3 regions of the Vibrio alfacsensis genome follow, and region 2 is predicted to be linked to each of the others. Evidence: predicted binding sites of a transcription regulator. Region 2 holds the regulator's gene; each other region holds the start of a gene.
What was found. Region 2 encodes CRP, which controls carbon source genes, mostly activating them, when cyclic AMP is high. Its sites were predicted from a motif close to TGTGANNNNNNTCACA; they were not measured.
Positions count from the first base shown of each region.

Region 1: rppH (RNA pyrophosphohydrolase) is a predicted target of CRP. The motif match lies at 1,425-1,440, and genes of this name have one in related genera.
Region 3: ectA (diaminobutyrate acetyltransferase) is a predicted target of CRP. The motif match lies at 1,296-1,311, and genes of this name have one in related genera.

Region 1 covers NZ_AP024165.1:511,477-514,763, forward strand. Annotated here, with positions in the region: gene VA249_RS02365 (DUF6482 family protein) at 1-234, shown strand, start outside; gene mutH (DNA mismatch repair endonuclease MutH) at 294-974, opposite strand; gene rppH (RNA pyrophosphohydrolase) at 1,593-2,111, shown strand; gene ptsP (phosphoenolpyruvate--protein phosphotransferase) at 2,121-3,287, shown strand, end outside.
Region 2 covers NZ_AP024165.1:2,856,039-2,859,325, reverse strand. Annotated here, with positions in the region: gene VA249_RS13175 (DUF1338 domain-containing protein) at 73-867, shown strand; gene crp (cAMP-activated global transcriptional regulator CRP) at 969-1,601, opposite strand; gene VA249_RS13165 (phosphoribulokinase) at 1,841-2,710, opposite strand; gene VA249_RS13160 (YheU family protein) at 2,838-3,050, opposite strand; gene VA249_RS13155 (hydrolase) at 3,099-3,287, opposite strand, start outside.
Region 3 covers NZ_AP024165.1:1,669,246-1,672,532, reverse strand. Annotated here, with positions in the region: gene VA249_RS07930 (BCCT family transporter) at 1-1,096, shown strand, start outside; gene ectA (diaminobutyrate acetyltransferase) at 1,412-1,945, shown strand; gene ectB (diaminobutyrate--2-oxoglutarate transaminase) at 1,982-3,247, shown strand; gene VA249_RS07915 (ectoine synthase) at 3,261-3,287, shown strand, end outside.

The DNA of each region.
Region 1 (3,287 bases), 820 kb from region 2:
GGTTGTTCTGATGTCTCTGACTATCTACTAGCAGTGGAATATAAGCATCAACTAGAGCCGATCAAGGACGGCGAAGATCCGATGCATTTTGGATCGCTAGAGTTGGTGAAAGAACAGCTGCTTAGGTTAGGGATTGATAAAGCCTATCTGAGATTACGTAACGCTTATGAAGAGTTTGGCAATGAAGGGGCGGCTTCATATTGCGATATTGAGTTATCTCTCGTTACTCATTAAATAAGTTTGTTTAACTTAAGCTTGTTTAGCTTAAGACTGTTTAACGAAAGTTATTCAACTCAAGTTTGCTGAACACTAATATAGTGTCTAAGCAGGATCTGCTCAGTAAATTGTGTTCTGAGATAGAATCCACGAGGTAATGTTTTGATCGGTTTACCATTGGCGCTGTATGCTTCCGTTAATGCTTTAGCGTTTGCCGCTTTTGGACGGAGGTGTAGCGCCTCTCCGTGTCTTGCAGAAATTTGATCAAACTTTCCTAGCACGATCAATTCCATGAGCTCCTCCCAATCACTTCTTAAAATGTGCTCTTCTTCTTGATTAGGAGACCAGATTAAGGGGCTGCCGACACGTCGCTCTGATAGGGGAATCTCACGCTCACCTTCAACAGGAACCCAAAGTACGCGAGACAATTTGTTACGTACGTGACTGGTTTCCCATGTTAGGCCGTGCACACCAGTGAGTGGTGCGACGCAAACAAAGGTGGTCTCTAATGGTTTTCCAGTGTAACTGATCGGAATGCTTTTAAGCTCAATACCTAGCTTGGTAAAATCTTGCTGTGGTTTACTGCCAGCCACAGCCCCTAGGTGCCATTCCAGTAATTGTCCCACCCAGCCTTTATCGCGTTTAAGGTTATCAGGTACTTTCATACCAGCTTCCTCTGCAAGTTCTGCAAAGCTTAGGCCTGCGATGTCATGCGCGCGTTCCATTAGTTCCGCTTCAGATTGTGGTTCTGGTTTCATAACTCTTGTAGTGGTAAGACAAAATTGGATTCTAACAAATTACGCGTATTGGCACTGCCTAAGATTTCAACGAACGGGACAAATATCGATCCATCCATAACTTATCCACAGTTTGGTGTAAGTCATAAAAGATCCTTTCTTGAGCTGGATGAATTAACAGGGGTTACTGCTCCGATTGAGACTTGATTTTCCGTTGTTTTAATGAACTCATACCAGTTAAATGTGGATAAATAGTCTATTGAGCGATCTTTGACCGATCTGAATTTGGCGAAAAGATCATCAGTATAATTTGTTCTTATTATTTACGTAATTCTTGTTTTTTTGATTTTATATCAATAGTTTAAGTTGGAAATTAAAATTTAATAGTAATGGTTGAAGTAATTGTTATGACCAAAAATATTTATGGATAGGCTTTTCTTCACAAAGTTATTCACAGAAAAGGTGAATAAATGTGGGCTAGGTCTCAAACTGGTGTTGATAAAGTCCAGTTTGGTCAAAAGATATCCAGAATCGGTGAAATGGTAATAAATCTTGCTCATATCACATCAGTAAGTTTGCTAGTAATGGGGATATGTGGAAAAATCACGGTAATATAAAATTATTCATAGAGGTTAGCCGGTGATAGATGGCGATGGTTACCGACTGAACGTTGGTATTGTAATCTGTAATAACCATGGTCAGGTCTTCTGGGCTAAACGATACGGGCAACACTCATGGCAATTTCCACAAGGTGGGATTGACGAAGGTGAAACTCCTGAACAAGCCATGTTCAGAGAGTTATATGAAGAAGTCGGTTTGACGAAAAAAGACGTCAAGATCATTGCAACAAGTCGTCATTGGTTAAGATATAAGCTACCAAAGCGACTCGTTCGTTGGGACTCTAAGCCTGTTTGTATCGGCCAAAAACAGAAATGGTTTCTGCTGCGATTAGAGAGCGATGAATCTCAAATCAATATGCAGCGAGGGAAATCCCCTGAATTTGATGGTTGGCGCTGGGTGAGTTATTGGTATCCAGTTAGGCAAGTTGTTTCTTTTAAAAGAGATGTCTATCGCCGTGCAATGAAAGAATTTGCATCTTTAGCTATGCCTTTTCGCGAACGCAAAACGAAAGGTAAAAGAAAAAAGCTGCGTAGATAGAGGATTAACATGCTTAGTCAGCTAAGGGATATAGTTGAAAAAGTTTCCCGAGTCGATGATGTACACTTGGCTCTTGATATCTTAGTAAAGGAGACCTGCTCGGCCCTTTGTACTGAGTGTTGTACTATTTATCTTGCGAATGAAGAAATGCAGCGCCTTGAGTTAATGGCAACTCAAGGCCTTATTTTTGAAGGCAAGAGCATTCATATTGATTTTAATGAAGGTTTAGTGGGGTTGGTTAAGCGCAGTGCAGAACCACTAAATCTTGCAGAAGCTTTCACCCACCCTGATTTTAAGTTCTTCCCTCAACTTGGTGAGCAGGCCTATCACTCATTCCTTGGCACGCCCATTATTTACCGTAAAAAAGTGTTAGGTGTTCTTGTTATCCAACAGAAAACACCGCGCTTGTTTAGTGAGATGGAAGAGTCTTTCCTTGTGACTTTATCTGCTCAGCTTGCCGTTTTGATTGCACATGCTCAAAACCTAGGTCATTGGCAATTAGCATCTAAGCCTCGCGTTATAAAAGGTTTGCCTGCATCAACAGGTGTCGCCATTGGTGAGTTTTGGTTTGATAATACTCAGCCTTGTTTGCATGATGTATTTCCTGCATCTACGTTGGATAAAGAACGCGAACATGAGCTCCTAGCTGTTGCCGTGGAACGAGCGTTGAATGATTTTCGACGCATGAGAAAAAAGCTGGATAGTGAAATTAATAAAGATGCGTTGGCAATCTTTGACCTGTTTACTCACTTGCTCAATGACCCAATGCTTCGTGGCGATCTTAAAAAGCAGATAGAGAAAGGTGACCGAGCCGACTGGGCGCTGCGTCAAGTCGTTGAAACGTACTCCAATCGTTTTGCGCGTATGTCGGATGTGTATCTTCGTGAACGGGCACAAGACATCAAAGAACTTGGTCAGCGACTGTTGTATTTTTTGCACAATAGTGAACAAGAACATTCCGCAATTGATCGTCCTGTGATTTTAGTTGCGAATGAACTCACCGCAACGCTATTGGCTTCTATTCCAAAGCAATATTTACTTGCTGTTGTTTCGTTAGAGGGGGCCGCAAATTCTCACGCCGCTATTTTGTCGCGTGCGTTAGGCGTTCCTGCCATTATGGGAGCCCCTCTCAATACTGAAGCCGTCGTGGGTAAACTAGGGATTGTTGATGGCTAT
Region 2 (3,287 bases):
CAGCCTTTCGGCTGTGAACGAGTGGTCAACTTCTTCTACCTATAACTGAACATTTCGTAACAAGGAGTTGTTATGACGCCCGACCTGCTATTTGAATCGCTGTGGAAAGACTATATTCAACGTCTTTGCCCATCTGCTGCTAAAGTGCATCAACTTCTACAAGAAGATGAACCTCTTATTAATGACCATATTGCGCTGCGTACGTTTAATGTCGCTCCTCTAGGCATTGAAACGTTGGCGAAGCCATTCCTAGCGGTGGGTTACAAAGCCTGTGGTGACTACGTATTTGAAAGCAAAAAGCTGGTGGCAAAACATTTTGAGCATCCAGATCCGAAACAACCAAAAGTCTTCATCAGTGAATTGAAAGTGGATGAGTGCTCACCAGAGCTACAAGGCATTGTTCATAAACTGGTAGAGCAGGTTGATGCTTCTAAACTGACCGGCAGTGACTTTTTGTACGGCGGACGTTTGTGGGACCTTAGCTATGCTGACTTCCAAATTTTAGCGAAAGAGAGTGAATACGCTTCTTGGCTAGCGGCTCATGGTTACGGAGCTAACCACTTTACAGTGAGTGTCAATCAGCTTAATCAGTATGAAGAAGTGAAGCAGGTGAATGACTATTTGCGAGAAGCAGGCTTTATCATTAACGAAAATGGTGGTGAAGTAAAAGGCACTCCAGAAGTACTTTTAGAGCAGTCTTCTACCATGGCAGATAAAGTCCCGGTCACATTCATGGATGGGGCACAAGTCATCCCTGGTGGTTTCTATGAATTTGCGAAACGTTACCCGATGGAAAGCGGCGAACTGTACTCGGGGTTTGTTGCGGCATCAGCAGACAAAATCTTTGAGAGCACGGACAGTAAATAACACGAATCCAAGTAAAGAAAAAGCCACCCGAGGGTGGCTTTATAATTTGAACGTTATTTCGATGAGAAGTTAGTTAATGAATAAACTAACTGATTAAGAAATTAACGAGTCCCGTATACAACGATAGTTTTACCGTGTGCAGAGATTAGGTTTTGTTCTTCTAGCATTTTCAAGATACGACCAACGGTTTCACGAGAACAGCCAACAATTTGACCGATTTCTTGACGAGTGATCTTGATTTGCATGCCGTCTGGGTGAGTCATCGCATCTGGTTGTTTAGCTAGGTTCAGAAGAGTCTGAGCGATACGACCAGTTACGTCTAGGAACGCTAGGTCACCTACTTTTTGGCTAGTAACTTGAAGACGACGAGCCATCTGCGCAGAAAGGCGCATAAGGATATCTGGGTTTACTTGGATAAGTTGACGGAACTTCTTGAAAGAAATTTCTGCCACTTCACAAGGAGATTTAGCACGAACCCAAGCTGTACGCTCTTGGTCTTCTTCGAATAGGCCAAGCTCACCAATGAAGTCACCTTGGTTTAGGTAAGAAAGGATCATCTCCTTACCTTCTTCGTCCTTGATAAGAACCGCAACAGAACCTTTAACGATGTAGTACAAAGTTTCTGCTTTTTCGCCCGCGTGAATTAGCGTGCTTTTTGATGGGTACTTATGAATGTGACAGTGTGAAAGAAACCATTCTAATGTTGGGTCGGTTTGAGGTTTACCTAGAACCATAATATCTCACTTCCTCTGCAGGGTACGCTTGCGCTATCCATATTTTAGCTCAGCCTGAATTGGCCTACTAGAATAAGAGCACTTTTTCTATGCTGCAAGCTCTCTTATGTTTCGGTTAGAAATAGTATCCTTTTTCTAAAACGATTTCTTGATTTTAATCGTGCCATGGCGGAGATTTTGTAAGCAAAACTGTGCACATGATCACGGTATGAAAAGTAAACACCTTAATACGGACGTTTCTACCCGATTTTTCCCGTTTCGATGAGTTGTTGCAGTATTGGCCTAACAATGAGCTCCATAGCAAAGCTCATTTTACCACCAGGCACCACAATGGTGTTATGGCGTGACATAAATGAGCCATCAATCATCGCCAATAGGTACGGGAAGTCGACATTCTTAATTCCGCGCAGGCGAATCACAACGAAACTTTCATCTAGGCTTGGGATCCCTTTTGCGTTTAGCGGGTTGGATGTGTCCACCGTCGGTACGCGCTGGAAGTTGATGTGAGTGCGAGAAAATTGTGGGGTAATGTAGTTTAAGTAGTCGTCCATAGAACGCACAATGGAGTCCATTACAGCCTCACGTGAGTGTCCGCGATCACGGGTGTCACGGACGAATTTTTGAATCCATTCCAAGTTTACGATAGGGACCATGCCAATCAAAAAATCGACATGTTGAGCAACGTCTACTTCGCCATCCACCACGCCGCCATGCAACCCCTCATAGAACAAGACGTCACTGTTTTCGGGTAAGTCTTGCCACGGTGTGAAAGTGCCAGGCATTTGATTGTAAGGCACCGCCTCATCAAAGGTGTGCAGGTATCGGCGTACGCTGCCCGTGCCCTCTGCACCAAATTGGCGGAAAAATGATTCTAGGCCGGGAAAGTCATTGGCTTGAGGACCAAAGTAGCTGATGTGCTTGCCTTGCTCTCGAGCTTTGCGGATTTCGACATCCATTTCTGGACGAGTAAAACGGTGAAAGCTATCACCCTCCACCCATGCAGGTTTGATGTTCATCATATTGAACATCTTACGGAAAGCTTCGGATGTAGTTGTAGTGCCGGCACCGGACGAACCAGTAACCGCAATGATTGGATGTTTCGCTGACATGACAAACCTTGTCGAAAAATACTTACCTGTAATGTGCAGCATACGAATATGCTGCACGGTCGAAATCCCACTATAGCATGTAACAAGCCGTTGTCATCGAGAGGGATTCAGCAAAAATGTGAGAGGTCTAAAACTTTGCTTTTAGCTGTATATCAACCGTTTCATGAAGCTCTGAAAAGACGATGACTGCTTCGCCTTTCTCTAGTTGCAGCTTCACTTGTTCGATTTTGTCTTGTAACGAAATTTCTACCGCACCATAGTCTGTCCCCTCACGGAGAACGAATTCACGGATCAGGTTTTCTAGTGTATCTGGCGCGATGTCTTGCCATGGAATGATCATAAATACCTCAAACTTTTATGACGGTTAGGGCTATTTGCCTCAGTTAGTTTACAAGGTTCGTGATGCGGATACAGCAGAAAGGTACTCGGAAGAGATGCTTTCATAATAGGCCGGCAAGGCCTCTTCTAACCAAAACTTAGGTTTTAAGGCGGTCCCAGTTAGAAAACCCACATGCCCACCATGCTCATACAGGCGATAATCAATATTGTCAGGCAGTACAAACTTTGGAATGACATC
Region 3 (3,287 bases), 1.2 Mb from region 2:
CTGGGCACTTCACCCTTGGTCGATTTATGCACTATTGGCTCTAGGTTTGGCGATTTTCTCGTTCAACAAAGGCCTACCTCTAACGATGCGTTCTATTTTCTACCCACTTTTCGGTGAGCGCGTTTGGGGTTGGGTTGGTCACGTGATCGATATTTTGGCTGTTATCGCTACAGTATTTGGTCTGGCGACGTCTCTAGGTTATGGTGCATCTCAAGCTGCTACAGGTCTGAACTTCTTGTTTGATATTCCTGTGAATAATACCACTCAGGTTATACTGATCGTGGTTATTACAGCACTTGCATTGATTTCTGTGGTTGCTGGTTTGGATAGTGGTGTCAAACGCTTATCTGAAATCAACATGGGACTAGCTGCGTTGTTGCTATTGTTTGTGATCATCGTTGGTCCAACATTGGCGATCATGACCGGCTTCTTTGAGAACATTGGAGCGTACCTAACTAATATCCCGGCGTTGTCCATGCCATTTGGTCGTGAAGATGTAAACTACTCACAAGGTTGGACTGCATTCTACTGGGCGTGGTGGATCTCATGGTCACCATTCGTAGGTATGTTCATTGCACGTGTATCTCGTGGTCGTTCAGTTCGTGAATTTATCATTTGTGTTATTTTGATCCCATCAACTGTTTGTGTTCTTTGGATGACGGCGTTTGGTGGTACGGCAATTAGCCAATACGTGAACGATGGTTACCAAGCGGTATTCGACGCAGAACTGCCACTTAAACTGTTTGCGATGTTAGATGTGATGCCGCTGTCTGAAATCACTTCTATCGTTGGTATCATCCTAGTTGTGGTGTTCTTCATCACTTCAGCAGACTCAGGTTCTCTAGTTATCGATACGATCGCGGCTGGTGGTAAAGTGGATGCACCAACACCACAACGTGTATTCTGGTGTACGTTTGAGGGCTTAGTTGCGATTGCGCTAATGCTAGGTGGTGGTCTTGCAGCTGCTCAAGCAATGGCGGTAACAACGGGTCTACCATTTACTATCGTTCTTCTTGTTGCAACGGTATCTTTGGTGAAAGGCTTGATGGATGAACCTCGTCCATCGTCTAAATCGGCGAAGAAAGCGAAAGCTTAATCTCTTCACCTCAAAAGATAACAAAACGGCATGCTTTGGCATGCCGTTTTTTTTTGCGTATTTTTTGCGAAAACAAACTCTGTTAAAAAGCTCCGTATTGTTTAGGCCATCCTTTCGTTCATTAACAAAAAATCTTGCGACACCCTATAAATAAATTAGACCTCAAATAAAATAACTTTTCATGCTTAATTTAATTTCATGTGATAATAATCACAAAAGTCGTCTTTAAATAGGCTTGGGTTTGATTTCTACTACCAAAAAATGCTCATAATACGCCCGAAATTAATTAGAGTACGAAAGGATATGTATCTACACATGATCACATCAGCTCCTTGGGTGATGTATCCAGAAATTGGACAGGACCCAAGTCAAAAATGGATTTTTCGCGAGCCTAGAGCGGCCGATGGTGATGAAGTTTACAGCTTGATCGCGGACTGCCCTCCGCTCGATATGAACTCTTCTTATTGTAACTTTCTCCAATCCACCCATTTTTCTAAAACCTGCATCTTGGTCGAACATAAAGGCAAAGTAGCGGGCTTTATTTCTGGCTATCAAAAGCCATCAGAGCCTAGCGTCCTATTTGTTTGGCAAGTGGCGGTTGCTCCTCATGCTCGTGGTAAAGGGCTCGCATTTACTATGCTCGAAGCGCTTTTGAATCGAGATGGGCTAGAGAATATTTCCGCAATAGAAACAACAATTACCGAAGACAATGCGGCATCGTGGGCACTGTTTAAGAAGATCGATGCGAAACATGGCAACTTTGGTGAGGTGACGACTTTCTTGGACGAAATGGAGCACTTCAAAGGCAAGCACGATACAGAATATCTTTATCGTATTCCCCTCAAATAACCTTTACTTACTAGGAATTAAATAAACGGTCTCATCATGGATATTTTCAAAAAGCAGGAATCTAACGTTCGTTCATACTCCAACAGTTTTCCGGTGATCTTTCGTAAAGCAAAAGGGTGCTGGCTAGAAACAGAGCAAGGTGAGCGCTACCTAGACTTCCTCGCTGGAGCGGGATCTCTAAATTACGGACACAATAATTCAGAGCTTAAACAGGCATTACTTGAATACATCGAAATGGATGGTATTACTCATGGCCTTGATATGCATTCAGAGGCGAAAGCTTCATTCTTAGAAGCGTTAGATGACCTTATTCTTAAGCCAAGAAATTTGGAATACAAAGTACAGTTCACCGGGCCAACGGGAACAAACGCGGTAGAAGCGGCATTAAAACTGGCCAAAAAAGTAAAAGCAAGAAGTTCGATTGTTGCGTTTACTAATGGCTTTCATGGTTGCACTGCTGGGGCCTTAGCCGCGACAGGTAATCAGCATCATAGACAAGGTGCGGGCTCACCACTTAACAACGTTACGCGTATTCCATTTGAGGGCTATGCAGGTATTGATGGCTTAACGCTGTTTGAAACCATGCTTAATGATAACTCAGCGGGCATGGATAAACCGGCGGCGGTTTTAATTGAAACTGTACAAGGAGAGGGGGGGCTAAACGTCGCTTCCAACGCATGGTTACAGAGATTAGAAAAAATATGCCATTCCAACGATATTCTCCTCATTGTTGATGACATTCAAGCTGGCTGTGGCCGAACGGGTACATTCTTCAGTTTTGAACCGTCAGGTATTAAGCCAGATATGGTTACGCTATCAAAATCCATTGGTGGTTATGGTTTACCAATGGCTGTTGTATTGCTCAAACCAGAACTTGATCAATGGAAGCCTGGTGAACATAACGGCACGTTTCGCGGAAATAATCACGCATTTATTACTGCAGCAAAAGCGTTAGAAGTCTATTGGTCAAATGACAACTTTGAACAACACATCAAACGCTGTTCAGAGAAAGTTGATGAAGTGATACAACGCTGCGTTTCTCGTTTCCCAGAAATGTTTGTGCAGCGCAAAGGGCGCGGCATGATGATTGGAATCGAATGTCAAAACGGCCAGTTATCGGGTGATATCGCCAAAACATGTTTTGAAAAAGGCATGGTCATTGAAACGGCAGGCCCGAATGATGAGGTTGTGAAGTTTTTCTGTCCGTTGACCATTACCAACGCTGAGCTGGATCAAGGCCTAACAATATTTGAAGACGCAGTGGAAGCCATTGCAGCAAAACACTTTAAGAAAGCATCGTAACAAGGAAAGAATTATGATCGTTAGAACACTCGATGAGTGT